One region of the Streptomyces sp. NPDC059355 genome, then DNA from elsewhere that is predicted to be linked to it. Evidence: predicted binding sites of a transcription regulator. Region 1 holds the regulator's gene; the other holds the start of a gene.
What was found. Region 1 encodes HrcA, which represses chaperone genes, less so after heat shock. Its sites were predicted from a motif close to TTNGCACTCNGNNNNNCNGAGTGCNAA; they were not measured.
Positions count from the first base shown of each region.

Region 2: groES (co-chaperone GroES) is a predicted target of HrcA. The motif match lies at 2,415-2,441, and genes of this name have one in related genera.

Region 1 covers NZ_JBHYXN010000037.1:6,207-14,925, forward strand. The annotation lists gene ACFXGI_RS28680 (MFS transporter) at 1-1,046, shown strand, start outside; gene ACFXGI_RS28685 (ribonuclease Z) at 1,118-2,038, opposite strand; gene ACFXGI_RS28690 (histidine triad nucleotide-binding protein) at 2,043-2,402, opposite strand; gene ACFXGI_RS28695 (16S rRNA (uracil(1498)-N(3))-methyltransferase) at 2,554-3,300, opposite strand; gene ACFXGI_RS28700 (nitronate monooxygenase) at 3,297-4,388, opposite strand; gene dnaJ (molecular chaperone DnaJ) at 4,536-5,675, opposite strand; gene hrcA (heat-inducible transcriptional repressor HrcA) at 5,676-6,692, opposite strand; gene ACFXGI_RS28715 (MBL fold metallo-hydrolase) at 6,848-7,573, shown strand; gene ACFXGI_RS28720 (DUF3097 domain-containing protein) at 7,602-8,399, shown strand; gene hemW (radical SAM family heme chaperone HemW) at 8,452-8,719, opposite strand, start outside.
Region 2 covers NZ_JBHYXN010000024.1:74,360-83,078, forward strand. The annotation lists gene ACFXGI_RS22905 (LCP family protein) at 1-13, opposite strand, end outside; gene ACFXGI_RS22910 (sensor histidine kinase) at 136-1,554, opposite strand; gene ACFXGI_RS22915 (response regulator transcription factor) at 1,625-2,308, opposite strand; gene groES (co-chaperone GroES) at 2,587-2,895, shown strand; gene groL (chaperonin GroEL) at 3,005-4,636, shown strand; gene ACFXGI_RS22930 (ester cyclase) at 4,706-5,395, opposite strand; gene ACFXGI_RS22935 (SDR family NAD(P)-dependent oxidoreductase) at 5,489-6,262, opposite strand; gene ACFXGI_RS22940 (MOSC domain-containing protein) at 6,422-7,117, opposite strand; gene ACFXGI_RS22945 (LysR family transcriptional regulator) at 7,198-8,115, shown strand; gene ACFXGI_RS22950 (WhiB family transcriptional regulator) at 8,240-8,566, opposite strand.

The DNA.
Region 1 (8,719 bases):
TGGCCCGGCTCGGGCTGCTGCTCGCCGCCCTGGGCTACGGCACCGCGGCCTCGACCTCGCTGCTCCCGCTGGTCGTCGCGGGCGTGGTGGTCGGCGGCTTCGGATCCGGGACGGCCACCGCCGTGACCGCCGCCGGGATCGCCGGGCACCGCGATCCGCACCGCATCTCGTCGCTCGGGCTGCTGTCGGTCTCGGCGACCGCCGGGGCCCTGTACCTGACCCTGCCGCACCTCGGCGGCGGTCACGGGCTGCCCTTCGCGGCCATCGCCCTGGTCGCGGCGCTGGCCTGGCCGGCCACGGGCCGGCTCGGCGGGCCCACCCGCCCCGGCCCTGCCGTACGGAGCTCCGGGCGGCCGCCGTACCCGCGCGCCGGGGCGGTACTGGCGGGCTGCCTACTGCTGTGGTCCCTGACCCAGGAGGCCCTGTGGGGCGTCAGCGGCCGGATCGGCGCCGAACAGGCCGGACTGTCCGAGGCCGCCCTGGGCGCCGTCTTCGCGGTGGCGCTGGGCGCGGGCCTGCTCGGGGTCACGGGCGCCTCCGCGTTCGGCACCCGGCTGGGGCGGGCGGTCCCGATCGGCGCGGGCACGGCGGCCATCGCGGGCTGCGTGGTGCTGACCTCCTCCGCGGACGGGCTCACCGGGTTCGCGGCCGGGGAGATCCTGTGGAACGCGGTCTACCCGGTCGTCCTGTCGTACGTGATCGGCCTCGCGGCCTCCCTGGACCCGCGCGGCCGCTGGGCGGTGTTCGCGGGCGCCGCCTCCTCGCTGGGCACGGCCTGCGGGCCCGTGGTGGGCAGCCTGCTCGCCGAGGCCTTCGGATTCCCGGGCATGGGGCTGGTCCTGGGCGGGCTGCTGCTCGCGGTGGCCGGGCCGCTGACCGCCGTCGCCCTGCACGCGGGCCGGAGCCCGGCGGCCACGGCCGGGGAACCGGAACTCCGCATCGAGATCCCGGCTCCCGCGATCCCCACCGGAGCAGGGAAGCCCCGCCGGGTCCTGCTGCTCTCCCCGGCGGCCCGCCGGGGCCAGAAGGCCAGGGCGGAGCGCTAGGTCGCGTCGTCAAAGTCCCGTGCGGCCGGCCCCGCCCTCTCGGGCGGCCGACGCCACTTTGACGACACTCCCTAGCGGGTGTCCCCCTGGCCCCGCTTCGGCAGGGGAACCTTCACGAGGTCCGCGGCGATCGTCAGCTCGCCCTCGAAGCCGGCCGCGCGGGCCTGGCGTTCGAACTCCTGCGGGTCCGGGTAGCGCTGCGAGAAGTGCGTCAGCACGAGGTGCCGTACGCCCGCGTCCCGCGCGACCCGGGCCGCCTGGCCTGCGGTGAGGTGCCCGTGGTCGGTGGCCAGCGCCTCGTCCTCGTCGAGGAACGTGGACTCGATCACCAGCATGTCGGCGCCCGCGGCGAGCGCGTCCACGCCGGGGCACAGCCGGGTGTCCATCACGAAGGCGAAGCTCTGCCCCGGCTTGTGCTCGCTGACGTCGTCGAGCGTGACCCCGCCCAGCCGCCCCTCGCGCTGGATCCGCCCCACGTCGGGCCCCTTGATCCCGTGCCGCGCGAGCAGTTCGGGCACCATGCGGCGGCCGTCCGGCTCGGTGAGCCGGTAGCCGAAGGACTCCACCGGGTGCGAGAGCCGCCGGGCTTCCAGGACGTACGAGGGCCCCTCGGCCAGCGTCCCGTCCGCGGCCACGGGCTCCTCGCGGAGCGCGACGGTCTCCCGGTAGGCGGTGGCGTACCGGAGCCGGTCGAAGAACTTCTGCCCGGAGGCCGGGTAGTGCGCGGTGACGGGGTGCGGGACCCGGTCCAGGTTGATGCGCTGGATCACCCCGGCGAGCCCGAGGCTGTGGTCGCCGTGGAAGTGGGTGATGCAGATCCGGTTGATGTCGTGCGCGGCCACCCCGGCGCGCAGCATCTGGCGCTGGGTGCCCTCGCCCGGGTCGAAGAGGATGCCCTCGCCGTCCCAGCGCAGGAGGTAGCCGTTGTGGTTGCGGTGGCGGGTGGGCACCTGGCTGGCGGTGCCCAGCACCACGAACTCTCGTACGGACACGGTGCTATCCGGGGGGCCACTGGAGGCCGCGGCCTCCGAGGATGTGCGCGTGGGCGTGGAAGACGGTCTGGCCGGCGCCGGCGCCGGTGTTGAACACCACGCGGTAGCCGTGGTCGTCGAGCTTCTCCTCGGCCGCGATCTGCCCGGCCTCGCGCAGCAGGTCGGCGGCGACGGCCGGTTCGGCGGCGGCGAGGGAGGCGGCGTCGGGGTAGTGCACCCGGGGGATCACGAGGACGTGCGTGGGCGCCTGCGGGTTGATGTCCCGGAAGGCGAACGTCGTCTCGGTCTCCCGGACCACGGTCGCCGGGATGTTCCCCGCGACGATCTTGCAGAACAGGCAGTCCGCCTGCGGTTCCCCGGCCATTGCTCCGCCTTCCGAGACAGTGGCACGGGCGGACGGGCCGCCGGCGCCGACGATGATCAGCCCCGGCATCGTATCCGGCGCCGCCCGCGCCCTCATGTGCGTTTCGGGAGGACTCGGGACCGCGGCCCGGTACCGCGGCCAAGACCGCGGCTCAGGACCAGCGGCCGGTGCGCGCCAGCAGCACCGCCGTCGCCGCCGTGCCGGCGGTGGAGGTGCGCAGGACCGAGGAGCCCAGCCGGTGGGGGTGGGCGCCGGCCTCCGCGAAGACGGCCAGCTCCTCCGGGGAGACCCCGCCCTCCGGACCGACGACCAGGACGACGGAGCCGCCGGCGGGCAGCTCGGCCGTGGCCAGCGCCCCCGAGGGGGTGTCCCGGTCCTCGTGGAGGACCATCGCCAGGTCGGCCCCGGCCAGCAGCGCCGCGACCTGCTTGGTGGACATGGCCTCCGCCACCTCCGGGAAGCGGACACGGCGGGACTGCTTGCCCGCCTCCCGGGCCGTGGCCCGCCACTTGGCCAGGGACTTGGCGCCGCGGTCGCCGCGCCACTGGGTGATGCAGCGCGAGGCCTGCCACGGGACGATGGCGTCCACACCGGTCTCGGTCATGGTCTCGACGGCGAGCTCTCCGCGGTCGCCCTTGGGGAGAGCCTGGACGACGGTGATCCGGACGGCCGGTTCCGGCTCCTCCTGAACGGTGTGCAGATCCATGAGGACCAGCCGGTCCTTGCCCTCGGCCGCCTTGACCACGCCCTCCGTCCAGTGACCGCGCCCGTCGGTGAGGACCACGTCCTCACCGGGGTTCAGCCGCTTCACGGACACCGCGTGCCGGCCTTCGGGGCCGTCGAGCACGAACTCCGGCCCCGCGGGGACCTCTTCGACCACGAACACGGGGGCGGTCATGACGTACTCCTGTTGTTCATCGACTTCAGCACGGACCGGGCCTCGGCCAGTTCGGCCGCCAGCACCTCCACCAGCTCCCCCGCGGGCAGCACCCGGGCCAGCCGGTGCCCCTGGCCCGCCCACAGGGCCATGCCCTGCGGGTCCCCGGCCGCGGCGGCCGCCTTGCGCAGGCCGGCGGTCATGTGGTGGATCTGCGGGTACGCGGCCGGGGCGTACGGCCCGTGCTCCCGCATGAACCGGTTCACCAGGCCCCGGGCCGGCCGCCCCGAGAACGCCCTGGTCAGCTCGGTGTGGGGGAACAGGGGGTCCGTCAGCGCCTGCTTGTGCAGCGGGTGCGCGCCCGATTCGGGGCAGGCCAGGAACGCGGTGCCGAGCTGCGCCGCGTCCGCGCCCGCCGCCAGCAGCGCCGCGATCTGCGAGCCGCGCATCAGGCCGCCCGCCGCGATGATCGGGAGGGCCGCCGCCTCCCGTACCTGGGCCACCAGCGCGAGCAGGCCCACGCCCGCCGTGCCGTCCGTCTGCGGGTCGTCGCGGTGGGTGCCCTGGTGGCCGCCGGCCTCCACGCCCTGGACGCAGAGTGCGTCGGCGCCCGCGGCCTGGGCGGCGCGGGCCTCGTCGACCGAGGTGACGGTGACGACGGAGTACGTACCGGCCTGGCGCAGGGCGGCGAGGACCGCGGGCGCGGGGCAGCCGAAGGTGAACGAGACCACGGGGACCGGGTCTTCGAGGAGGATGGCGAGCTTGGCGTCGTAGCCGTCGTCGCTGGTGCCGATGATGTCCTCGTCGGCCAGGGACAGCTCGTACCAGCTGGCCTCGCCGGCCAGCTGCCCGCGGTACGCCTCCACGGCGGCCGGGTCCACGTACCCGGTCTGCGGCATGAAGAGGTTCACGCCGAACGGGCGCCGGGTGAGCGCGCGCAGCTGTTTGATCTCCTGGTACACGCCGTCGGCGGTCTTGTAGCCGCCGGCCAGGAAGCCCAGGGCGCCCGCCTCGCAGACGGCGGCGGCGAGCGGCGGGCAGGAGGCGCCGCCCGCCATGGGAGCCTGCACGATCGGGTAGGGGGAGAGACCGTACGGTGCGGAGGACATGGACTGCATCGTGCCATGTCCCGCTCACCGGGCCGAATCACGGCATTCGCCTGGCATAGTCCGCTTCCCCGGCGGCGTCCGGATCGATGCGGCGAGCCCGGTCCGGGGCATCCCCGGACCGGGCTCGTACGTGTGCCGACAGGCCGGTCAGCGGCCGTTGAAGGCGTCCTTCAGGCGGCTGAACAGGCCCTGCTGACCCGGCGCGAACTGGCCCATGGGCCGCTCCTCGCCGCGCAGCTTGGCGAGCTGGCGCAGCAGCTCCTCCTGCTGGGCGTCCAGCTTGCCGGGGGTGGTGACCTCGACGTGGACGATCAGGTCGCCGCGGCCGCCGCCGCGCAGGTGCGTGACGCCGCGCCCGTGCAGCGGGATCGACTGGCCGGACCCGGTGCCGGGACGGATGTCGATCTCCTCCATGCCGTCCAGGGTCTCCAGCGGGCATTTGGTGCCCAGGGCCGCGGCCGTCATGGGGATGGTCACCGTGCAGTGCAGGTCGTCCCCGCGCCGCTGGAAGGTCGGGTGCGGCAGCTCGTGGATCTCCACGTACAGGTCGCCGGCGGGGCCGCCGCCGGGGCCGACCTCGCCCTCGCCCGCGAGCTGGATCCGGGTGCCGTTCTCGACGCCGGCCGGGATCTTGACCGTGAGGCTGCGGCGGGAGCGGACCCGGCCGTCGCCCGCGCACTCGTGGCACGGGGTCGGGACCACGGTGCCGAAGCCCTGGCACTGGGGGCAGGGACGCGAGGTCATGACCTGGCCCAGGAAGGACCGGGTGACCTGCGACACCTCACCGCGCCCACGGCACATGTCACACGTCTGCGCCGAGGTGCCGGGGGCGGCGCCCTCGCCGGAGCAGGTGGTGCAGACGACGGCCGTGTCGACCTGGATGTCCTTGGTCGTGCCGAAGGCGGCCTCGTCCAGCTCCAGGTCGAGGCGGATCATGGCGTCCTGGCCGCGGCGGGTCCGCGAGCGCGGGCCGCGCTGCGAGGCCTGGCCGAAGAAGGCGTCCATGATGTCGGAGAAGTTGCCGAAGCCGCCCGCACCGAATCCGCCCGCGCCCGCGCCGCCGCCCGAGGAGGACAGCGGGTCGCCGCCGAGGTCGTAGACCTGCTTCTTCTGCGGGTCCGAGAGCACCTCGTACGCCGCGTTGATCTCCTTGAAGCGCTCCTGCGTCTTCGGGTCCGGATTCACGTCCGGGTGGAGTTCACGCGCGAGGCGGCGGAAGGCCTTCTTGATCTCGTCCTGCGATGCGTCGCGGCGCACGCCGAGAACGGCGTAGTAGTCCGTGGCCACTTACGACTCCGCCAGGATCTGTCCGACGTAACGTGCCACTGCGCGTACCGCTCCCATCGTTCCGGGGTAGTCCATGCGGGTCGGTCCGACCACGCCGAGTTTGGCGACTGCTTCGCCGCCCGAACCGTAGCCGACCGAGACGACGGACGTGGAGTTCAGTCCCTCGTAGGCATTCTCATGCCCGATCCGTACGGCCATTCCCGACTCGTTGGCCTCGCCCAGCAGCTTGAGGAGCACGACCTGCTCCTCCAGCGCTTCGAGCACCGGCCTGATCGTCAGGGGAAAATCGTGTCCGAAGCGCGTGAGATTGGCGGTTCCGCCGATCATCAGCCGCTCCTCGGCCTCCTCGACCAGCGTCTCGAGCAGGGTCGAGAGCACGGTCGACACCGTGCCGCGGTCCTCCGGTTCGAAGGACTCCGGCAGGTCCTGCACGAGCTGCGGCACGTCGGTGAACCGGCGCCCGACGACCCGGCTGTTGAGCCGCGCCCGCAGATCTGCGAGCGAGGTCTCGCCGAACGGCGTCTGGCAGTCGACGAGCCGCTGCTCGACCCGGCCGGTATCGGTGATCAGCACGAGCATGAGCCGGGCCGGAGCCAGCGACAGCAGCTCGACGTGGCGGACCGTGGACCGGGTCAGGCTCGGGTACTGGACGACGGCGACCTGCCGGGTGAGCTGCGCGAGCAGCCGCACGGTACGGCCGACGACGTCGTCGAGGTCGACGGCGCCGTCGAGAAAGTTCTGGATGGCCCGGCGCTCGGGCGTCGACAGCGGTTTGACTCCCGCCAGCCTGTCGACGAAGAGCCGGTAGCCCTTGTCCGTGGGGATCCGGCCGGCGCTGGTGTGGGGCTGGGCGATGTAGCCCTCGTCCTCCAGCACGGCCATGTCGTTGCGCACGGTGGCGGGCGAGACGCCGAGCCGGTGCCGCTCGGTGAGCGCCTTGGAGCCGACCGGCTCCTCCGTCCCGACGTAGTCCTGGACGATGGCGCGCAGCACCTCGAGTCTGCGTTCGCTGAGCATCGCGCACACCTCCAGCTGGTCGTCGTCGCGCGTCATGGTCGGTTTGATCTGCTTCGTTGGCACTCCGGGCGTTCGAGTGCCAGAGATCCCCCGGCCAGTGTACGGCCGGGTAGTCAGCCCCTGGCAAGGGCGGCCCGCCAAGGTAGCGTCGCGGCATGGACGTGCGTTGGGAAGAGGCGGGCTGGGAGCGGCTGACCGGGCGGACCGGACGGCGGCGGCTCCCGGTGTGGGATTGCACGGTGGGATTGGTGGTGGGGGACGAGTCGGTGCTCCTGATCGATCCGGGCTCATGCGTGCGCGAAGGGGCGCAGCTGCGGGCCGAGGCGGAGCGGCTGACCGGCCGGCGCGTGACGCATATCGCATTCACGCACGGCCATTTCGATCACGTACTGGGCGTGGCGGCGTTCGCCGGGGCCGAGGTGTACGGGGCCGTCGGGCTGGACGCGGAGCTGTCGGCGGGCCGGGAGGAGCTGCGCGCCGGCGCGGTCCTGCAGGGGCTGGCGGAGGCCGAGGCCGCCGAGGCGGTGGACCTGCTGGTGGTGCCGAGGCATTCCGTGTCGGGCGAATGGACGCTGGAGCTGGGCGGGGTGCAGGCGCTGCTGGCCAACGTCGGGCCCGGGCACTCCCCGTACGACCTGGCGGTGTTCGTGCCGGGCGAGCGCGAGACGGTGTTCTGCGGGGACCTCGTCGAGGAGTCGGGGGAGCCCCAGGCGGGCAGTGACGCGGTGCCGGCGCAGTGGCCGGCGGCGATCGACCGGCTGCTGTCGCTGGGCGGGGACGACGCTCTGTACGTGCCGGGTCACGGAGCGGTGGTCTCCGCGGACTTCGTCCGTGAGCAACGCGACACACTGGCACGGCGGTTCGGCGTGTCGGGCCCGTGAGCCCGCGCTCTCTCCTACTCTCGGCCGGATGCGCGAGTACTCCCCCGACCTGACCCCGCAGTGGAAGCGCCCCAAGCCGGTGCCGGAGGTGCCGGCGGACACCGACCTGGTGGTCGAGGTGGCGGGTACGGACTTCTGCGGCGCGGTGGTGGCCTGTGAGGCGGGCACGGTGACCCTGGAGGACCGCTTCGGCAAGCGGCGGGTGTTCCCGCTGGAGCCGCGGGGGTTCCTGCTGGAGGGCGCCGTGGTGACGCTGACCCGCCCCTCACGGGCGCCCGCGGCCCCCTTGCGTACGGCGTCGGGCTCGGTGGCCGTCCCGGGGGCGCGCGCCCGTGTGGCGCGCGCCGGGCGGATCTACGTGGAGGGCCGGCACGACGCGGAGCTGGTGGAGCGGGTCTGGGGAGACGACCTGCGGATCGAGGGCGTGGTGGTGGAGTACCTGGAGGGCATCGACGACCTCCCCGCGGTGGTCGCGGACTTCGCCCCGACGGCCGACGCCCGCCTGGGCGTCCTGGTGGACCACCTGGTCCCGGGTTCGAAGGAGTCCCGTATCGCGGCGTCCGTGACCTCGTCGGACGTCCTGATCGTCGGCCACCCGTACGTGGACGTCTGGCAGGCGGTGAAGCCGTCCGCGCTGGGCATCGCCGCGTGGCCGGTGATCCCGCCGGGCCAGGACTGGAAGACGGGCGTCTGCCGGGCGCTGGGCTGGCCGGAGAACACCGGCGCCGCCTGGCAGCACATCCTGTCCCGCGTGCGGTCCTACAAGGATCTGGAGCCGGTCCTGCTGGGGCGGGTGGAGGAGTTGATCGACTTCGTCACGGCCTAGAGACGGGGTGGGCGGCCGCCGCGAGGGCGTACGGATTCACTCCTCCGAGGGGTCAGTCCACCAGGTCGCGGACCACCGCGTCGGCCAGGAGGCGGCCGCGGAGGGTCAGGACGGCGCGGCCCGCCTCGTACGGGGCGGCTTCCAGGAGGCCGTCGGCGAGGGCGCGGCGGGAGGCCGCGAGGCCGGCCGGGGCCAGCAGGGACAGCGGGACGCCGTCCACCAGGCGGAGCTCCAGCAGGATCCGCTCCACCCGGCGGTCCTCCTCGGAGAGGAGTTCGCGGCCGGCGCCCGGGGAGCGGCCCTCCGCCAAGGCGGCGGCG
Region 2 (8,719 bases), on a different contig from region 1:
GGTGCGCGCTCATGCCAGTCGATGGTGGGGGAGGAGCCCTGAAGGAGTCCTGAGGATCCTGAAGGGCCGTTCAGGACCCGCCGTCCAGGACCCGCCGTCCAGGGCCCGCCGTTCAGGGCCCGCGGCCCGCGGCTCTCAGGGACGGGCGGGGGCCGGCCCGCCGACCGGCACGCGCAGGACGAGGCGGATGCCGCGCCCGCCGCCCGCCCCCGACGGCAGCGCCCGCGCCTCGCCGCCGTGCGCGCGGGCGATCTCGCGCACGATGGCCAGGCCCAGGCCCGTACCGCCGCCCGCGCGCCCGCGGTCCGGGTCCAGGCGGACGAACCGCTCGAAGACCCGGTCGCGGTCCGCCGCCGGGATGCCGGGGCCGTCGTCCTCGACCTCCAGCACCGCCCAGGCGCAGCCGCCGCCCGGCCGCGCCGGCTCGGTGGCCGCCCGTACGACGACCCCCGTACGGGCGTGCCGCAGCGCGTTGTCCACCAGGTTGGCCAGCGCCCGCTCCAGCCGCGCCGGATCCCCGGACGCCGGTACGGGCGCCCGCGCGTCCAGCCGGACCGGAACCCGGGGGTCCGGGCGCCGGGCCAGGTCCTCCGCGGCCAGCAGCGCCAGGTCCACCGGCTCGGTCCGGGGTGCGGGGCCGCCGTCGAGGCGGGCCAGCAGCAGCAGGTCAGCCGCGATGCGCTGGAGCCGCTCGGTATCGGCCAGCGCGGCCGCGACCGACTCCCGGTCGGGGCGGCCCTGGGCCAGCGCCACCTCCAGCCGGGACCGGACCGCGGCCAGCGGGTTGCGCAGTTCGTGCGAGGCGTCCGCGGTGAACTGCCGCTGCCGGGCGTCGGACCGCTCCAGCCGGTCGAGCGTGTCGTTGACGGTCCGGGCCAGCTGGGCGATCTCGTCCGCCCCGCCGGGGTCCGGAACGCGGCGGTCCAGCTCGCTGGAGGTGACCGCCGCGAGCTCGGTCCGGATCGCGGTGACCGGGCGCAGGGCGTGCCCCGTCACCCACCGGGCGAGGGCCGCCGCGAAGCCGATCAGCGGGGGCGCGCCGGCCAGCAGGCCGAGGGCGATGGCGCGGGTCGCGTCGTCCACGTCGCCGAGCACGGTGACGGCGTACACCTCGTGCCCGCCCGGCGCCTCGACCGCGACCACCGCGCGGCGTTCCGCGCCGGGGCGCGCGGGCGGGAGCACGGCGGAGCGGGAGTCCTCGCCGGACGCGCCCGGTGCGGGCGGGCGCAGGCCGCCGAGGTCGGGGGAGTCCCCGAGGTCCCCGGTGGAGGCGACGGTCCGCCCCTGCGCGTCCCGTACGAGGACCAGGTCCACCCCGCTCTCCGGCGCGGGCAGCCGCCCGCCGGGGAAGGCGTGGCCGTCGAGCTGGGCGGCGACCTTGCGGGCGGCGAGCTCGGTGCGGCCGGTGGTGTTGTCGAGGAGGTTGGCCCGGAGCAGGGTGTACAGCCAGAGCCCGCCGGCGCCGAGCACGGCGGCCATGGCGAGCGCGGCGGCCAGTGCGGCACGCCGGCGGAGCGGTCCCGGGCTCGTCCTGGGGAGTGTCTCGCGGTGCACGCCGGGCCGGTCGGCGAGGCGTCTCCCAGGGGGTGTCCGGCGGCCCCGGCCATGATCCGCCGGAGCCCCCCTAGCCGCCATCGGGGGCCATGCGGTAGCCGGTGCCGTGGACGGTGAGGATCGAGCGGCGGCCGAAGGGGGCGTCGATCTTCTTGCGCAGTGAGGAGACGTACACCTCGACGATGTTCGGGTCGATGGCGTGCGGGGTGTCCCAGACCTCGTCCAGGATGTCCTGCTTGGAGACGGCCCGGCCGGGCTGCTCCATGAGGCAGGCGAGGACGCCGAGCTCGCGGGCGGTGAGCTCGATGTCGTGCACGCCGCGGCGGCAGCGGCGGCCGGCGGGTTCGAGGACGAGGTCCCCGGCCTGGAGGGTGGGGTGGGGGTCGGCGGTGGCGGCCGCCCGCCGGGCCAGGGCGCGGAGCCGGGCGGCGAGGACCACGAACGAGAACGGCTTGGTGAGGTAGTCGTCGGCGCCCGAGTCGAGGCCTTCGGCCTCGTCGTACTCGCCGTCCTTGGCGGTCAGCATGAGGACGGGCGTGGGGTCGCCGTCGGCCCGCAGGCGGGCGCAGATCTCGTACCCGCTGAGGCCGGGCAGCATCAGGTCGAGCAGGACGGCGTCGTAGGAGCCGGTGCGGGCGAGGTTCAGCCCGCGGTGGCCGTCGTGGGCGAGGTCGACCCAGTGCCCCTCGGCGGAGAGGCCGCGCCGCAGTGACTCGGCGAGGCCTTCTTCGTCTTCGACCACAAGTATCCGCACGCCCCAACTGTCACATACCGCCCACCCGGGGTCCCCGGACGGCGCTTGGGGAGGGCTGCCGCGGGGCCCGGGGAGCCCCCCGATCCGGACAACGGGGCGGAGCGTGTTGGCACTCCGCTTGACCGAGTGCTAATCGCCGGAATAGTCTCGCACCTGGCACTCGCCCCCGGTGAGTGCCAACACAGCGACGGGCAGGTCCGGCACCCGCGACGACGGATCCACCTGGTCGCCACCCAGACAGTTAGCCCCGTGAGATCTCCGAAGGGGGAGGTCGGATCGTGACGACCACCAGCTCCAAGGTTGCCATCAAGCCGCTCGAGGACCGCATTGTGGTCCAGCCGCTCGACGCCGAGCAGACCACGGCTTCCGGCCTGGTCATCCCGGACACCGCGAAGGAGAAGCCCCAGGAGGGCGTCGTCCTCGCCGTGGGCCCGGGCCGCTTCGAGGACGGCCAGCGTCTCCCGCTGGACGTCAGCGTCGGCGACATCGTGCTGTACAGCAAGTACGGCGGCACCGAAGTGAAGTACAGCGGCGAGGAGTACCTCGTCCTCTCGGCTCGCGACGTGCTCGCGATCATCGAGAAGTAATTCACCGAAGCATTGCTTTGAGCTGCGCCCCTGGTCACCCCGCTGATTGCCGGGCGGCAAGGGGCGCAGTTCGTTAAACCCGAGTTTTCGAGAGGGCTGAACCGCTCCCATGGCGAAGATCCTGAAGTTCGACGAGGACGCCCGTCGCGCCCTCGAGCGCGGCGTCAACAAGCTGGCCGACACGGTGAAGGTGACGATCGGCCCCAAGGGCCGCAACGTCGTCATCGACAAGAAGTTCGGCGCCCCCACCATCACCAACGACGGTGTCACCATCGCCCGCGAGGTCGAGCTGGACGACCCGTACGAGAACCTGGGCGCGCAGCTCGTGAAGGAGGTGGCGACCAAGACCAACGACATCGCGGGTGACGGCACCACCACCGCCACCGTGCTGGCCCAGGCGCTGGTCCGCGAGGGCCTGCGCAACGTCGCCGCCGGCGCCTCCCCGGCCGCCCTGAAGAAGGGCATCGACGCCGCGGTCAAGGCCGTGTCCGAGGAGCTCCTCGCGACCGCCCGTCCGATCGAGGACAAGTCCGACATCGCCGCCGTGGCCGCGCTCTCCGCGCAGGACCAGCAGGTCGGCGAGCTCATCGCCGAGGCGATGGACAAGGTCGGCAAGGACGGTGTCATCACCGTCGAGGAGTCCAACGCCTTCGGCCTGGAGCTGGAGTTCACCGAGGGCATGGCCTTCGACAAGGGCTACCTCTCGCCGTACATGGTCACCGACCAGGAGCGTATGGAGGCCGTCCTCGACGACCCGTATATCCTGATCAACCAGGGCAAGATCTCCTCCATCCAGGACCTCCTGCCGCTGCTCGAGAAGGTCATCCAGGCCGGCGCCTCGAAGCCGCTGCTGATCATCGCCGAGGACGTCGAGGGCGAGGCGCTCTCCACCCTCGTCGTCAACAAGATCCGCGGCACCTTCAACGCGGTGGCCGTCAAGGCCCCCGGCTTCGGCGACCGCCGCAAGGCGATGCTCCAGGACATGGCCACCCTCACCGGTGCCACCGTCATCGCCGAGGAGGTCGGCCTCAAGCTCGACCAGGCCGGTCTGGACGTGCTCGGTTCCGCGCGCCGCGTGACCATCTCCAAGGACGACACGACCATCGTCGACGGTGGCGGCAGCCACGACGAGGTCGTCGGCCGCGTCAACCAGATCAAGGCCGAGATCGAGTCCACGGACTCGGACTGGGACCGCGAGAAGCTGCAGGAGCGCCTGGCGAAGCTCGCCGGCGGCGTCTGCGTCATCAAGGTCGGCGCCGCCACCGAGGTGGAGCTCAAGGAGAAGAAGCACCGTCTCGAGGACGCCATCTCGGCGACCCGCGCCGCGGTCGAGGAGGGCATCGTCTCCGGCGGTGGCTCCGCGCTCGTCCACGCCGTGAAGGTGCTGGAGGGCAACCTCGGCCTGTCGGGCGACGAGGCCACCGGTGTCGCGGTCGTCCGCCGCGCCGCCGTCGAGCCGCTGCGCTGGATCGCCGAGAACGCCGGCCTCGAGGGCTACGTCATCACCTCGAAGGTCGCCGAGCTCGACAAGGGCCAGGGCTTCAACGCCGCCACCGGCGAGTACGGCGACCTGGTCAAGGCCGGCGTCATCGACCCGGTCAAGGTCACGCGCTCCGCGCTGGAGAACGCCGCTTCCATCGCCTCCCTGCTGCTCACGACCGAGACCCTGGTCGTCGAGAAGCCGGCCGACGACGAGGGCGACTCCGGTCACGGCCACGGCGGTCACGGTCACAGCCACTGATCGCGCCCCACATCGAGAAGGCCCCGTTCCGCATCGGCGGAACGGGGCCTTCCCGTAGGCGGGGTGCCGTCACATCGCGCCCAGTTCCCTCATCAGGCGCATGGCGTCGTAGTGCCACCAGCCTTCCTTGATCATTCCGTCCTCGCACCGGAAGACCGTCGTGCCGGTCATCGTGCAGTCCTTGCCGGTCGGGGCGATCCCCATGAACTCGCCCTTGTGCTTGCCGTTGAAGGTCCACATCGTGGTGACGTAGTCCTCCTGGGCCATCTGGGCATCCCGCGTGAAGGTGAGGTCGAAGGCGCCGCGCCACATCTGTACGTCCTCGCGGATGCCGTCGCGGCCGATCTTGTCCTCGGGCCGGCTGATGTCGTGGTCACGGTAGTCCGCCGCGAAGATCTCGTCGATGACGGACATGTCGCCCTTCATCGCGACCTCTTCGTACATGCGGTTCGCGAGCAGCGCGTTGAGGTGCTCGTCGCGGACGACGTCCAGGTTGGTGAACCGGGGCATCCCGTCGCAGAGGGCCATCATCTCCTGGAACATCCTGTCCGTCTCCGGGAGGTGAGAGTTCTTCATGGCCGCTTCGTACGACGGGAATTCGACGACGTCGACGTAGCGCGTGTCGGATTCCCGGTCCTTGCCCACCACGGTGTGGGCCACGGTGCGCTTGCCCTTCGTCTCCGCCAGGTACCGGTCGATGACCTCGTTGACTGCCTCGGGCCTGCTGGTCTCGTAATCGACTATTTGTACGAATGTCATGGCGTACTCCCGCGCTGGATGGACGTATCCAGTTTAGGGAGATTTCACCCGTTCGGCCGGTTTGGGAGCCGGCCTACCCGCGAGTCACTCGGACTACTGGGGGCCGTACTTGCGGCCCGTGCGCGAGGACACCCCGCCCAGCAGCCCGCGCGGGGTCAGCTTCACCAGGCCCATCAGCGCCTTGTACCGCGGATCCGGGATCGAGACCGTCTTCCCGCGCGCCAGGTCGTCCAGGGCCGCAGCCACCAGCTTGTCCGCGTCCAGCCACATCCAGTTGGGGATGTTGTCCGTGCCCATGCCGGCCCGCTCGTGGAACTCGGTGCGGACGAAGCCGGGGCACAGCGCCATCAGCCGCACGCCCGATCCGGACAGGTCCCGCGCCGCGCCCTGCGTGAACTGCACGACCCAGGCCTTGCTCGCCCCGTACGTCCCGCGCGGTACGAACGCCGCCACCGAGGCCACGTTGACGACTCCGCCGCGGCCGCGCGAGCGCATCGACCCGGTGGCCGCCGAGGTCAGCCGCAGGACGGCCTCGATGTGCACCTTCAGCATGGTCAGCTCGTCGGCCATGGAGACTTCGAGGTAGCGGCCCTTGTTGCCGAAGCCCGCGTTGTTGACCAGCAGATCCACCGGGTGCGTACGGTCGCCCAGACGCCGCTCGACCGCCGCGATGCCCTCGTCGGTGGACAGGTCGGCCGCCAGCACCTCGGCCTCGATGCCGTGCCGGTCGTGCAGCTCGGTGGCCTGCTCGCCGAGCCGCAACGCATCGCGGGCCACCAGCACGAGGTTGTGGCCCTGGGCGGCGAGCCGCCGGGCGAATGCGGCGCCGATGCCCGCCGTGGATCCCGTAATCAACGCAGTCGTCATAAGCGCAACCTAGCCGCCCCCGGCGACAGCTCAAGGGGAGCCCGCCGGGCGGTACACCTTCGTGATCGTCGGCGCCGCGAACCGTCGCTTCCCGCTGCGGAACCGCTACTTCCGGCTACGAACGCCCTGCTCCCGGCCGCGTACGCCCCTGCTTCCGTACTACTGCCCGTACTTCTCCAGGTGCGCGAGAGCCGCCTCGTGCCACTGCGGAGCCATCGCCGGTCCCGCCGCCCGGGTGTGCGCGAGGAGCGACCGGTCGGTGGTGAAGGCCCGGAACCAGAGCTCCACCGTCACGTCGTGGTCCGGGCGGTGGAGGACCTCGACGGGGTCGCCGGGGGAGACCGGCCCCTCCTGGACCACGCGCAGGTACGCACCCGGCCGCGCGGCCCGCGTGTACCGCTTGACCCAGCCCTTCTCGCCGAGCGCGCCCTGGAAGGTGCGGCACGGGATGCGGGCCGACGCCACCTCGAGGACGAGCCCGCCCGTACCGACCCGCCAGCGCTCGCCGAGCAGCGCGCCCGTCAGCTCCATGCCGGAGGTGGTGAGGTTCTCGCCGAAGAGCCCGGCGGGCAGCTCGCGGTCCAGCTCGCCCTCCCACCAGTCGAGGTCCTCGCGCGCGTAGGCGTAGACGGCCTGGTCGTCACCGCCGTGGTGGCGCAGGTCGCAGACGGCGTCGCCCTCGAGGCCGCTCGCGCCGACGCCCTTGGGCCCGGGCGGGAACACGTGGACCGGACCGGGGACGGGCCGCTTGCCGATACCGGTCACCCCGCCCTCCGCGTCGGTGTGGTCGACGGCCGTCGCGCGGCCGAGGTTCACGGAGGCGACGTGCGGGGGAGCCGAGGGGAACAGAGCCATGGGAAGCACGGTAACCCAGCCCCCTCAAAGGGGCGTGAGAATATTGGCGCCGGGCTCAAAGTCGGGCTTATGCTCGAAGGATGATCGAGGCACGTCATCTCCGGGTGCTGCGCGCCGTCGCCGGCACCGGGTCCTTCTCCGCCGCCGCCCGCGAGCTCGGCTGCACCCAGCCCGCCGTCTCCCAGCAGATGAAGGCGCTGGAGCAGTCGGCCGGCACCCCGCTGCTCATCCGGGCCGGCCGCGAGATGCGGCTGACCCAGGCCGGTACGGCCCTGGTCCGGCACGCCGCCGGGATCCTCGCCGGGCTGACCGCCGCCGAGGAGGAGGTCGCGGCCATCGCCGGGCTGCGCGCGGGCCGGGTCCGCCTGGTGTCCTTCCCCAGCGGCAGCTCCACGCTGGTGCCGACCGCGCTGGCCGCGATGCGCGCCGAGCACCCCGGCACCCGGATCTCGCTGGTCGAGGCGGAGCCGCCGCGGTCGGTGGAGATGCTGCGCGAGGGGGACTGCGATCTGGCGCTGGCCTTCCGGTACGGCTCGGCCTCCCCCTCGGCCGGCGGCTCGGCCTCCGACGGCGAGTGGGAGGACCTCGTGGTGCGGCCGCTGCTCACGGACCGGCTCGTCGGGCTGGTCCCCGAGGGGCACCGGCTGGCGGGGGCCGAGCGGGTGGGCATGGCGGAACTGGCCGACGAGCCCTGGATCGCCGGCTGCCCGCGCTGCCGCCGCCATCTGGTGGAGGTGTGCGAGGAGGTGGGCTTCACCCCGCGCATCGACTTCGCGACCGACGACTACCCGGCCGTGGTCGGCCTGGTCGGCGCCGGGCTGGGCGTCGCCGTACTGCCGGAGCTGGCGGTGGAGTCCGTACGGGCCAAGGGCGTGAGCACGGTGGCAGTGGAGCCCGCGGTGGAGCGGGAGGTCGTGGCGCTGACCCTGCCCGACCTGGCGCGCGTACCGGCCGTGGCGGCGACCCTGGCCGAACTGGAGCGGGCCGCCACGCGTTGACCGCACGGCATACGGCGTCGGCTCGACGTACGGCGGTACGGCCAATCGCGTGACGTTCCGGGCCGGTTCCGGTCCGCGTGCAGGCTGGGGAAACGTTCCTTCGGGCGTTTCGGCGAACCGTGGATCAGTGCGGCGGAAGGGGTCCGATCGTGCTCGACGCGGGGATCAGGCGGTGGCGTGCGCGTCCCATCAGTTCTTCGCGCTCGTCCTCGGTGAGGCCGCCCCACACCCCGTAGGGCTCGCGGACGGCCAGTGCGTGCGCGGCGCATTCCGAGCGCACCGGGCATCTCATGCAGACCTCTTTAGCCGAGGCCTCGCGCGCACTCCTCGCCGCGCCCCGCTCGCCTTCCGGGTGGAAGAAGAGGGAGCTGTCGACCCCCCGGCAGGCGGCCAGCAGCTGCCAGTCCCAGAGGTCGGCGTTCGGTCCGGGGAGGCGGGAGAAATCTGCCATGGGTAGTCCTCTTGGTGCCGGTACTGAGACGGATACGGTCCAAGTCTCCACACCTACTGTCGGAGTAGATGTAAATATGACTCATTGGGAATCTAGCCTCAGACACGTGCTAAACGGAAGAAAAGCCGCCAAATAGGGCATAGCTCCAGATGG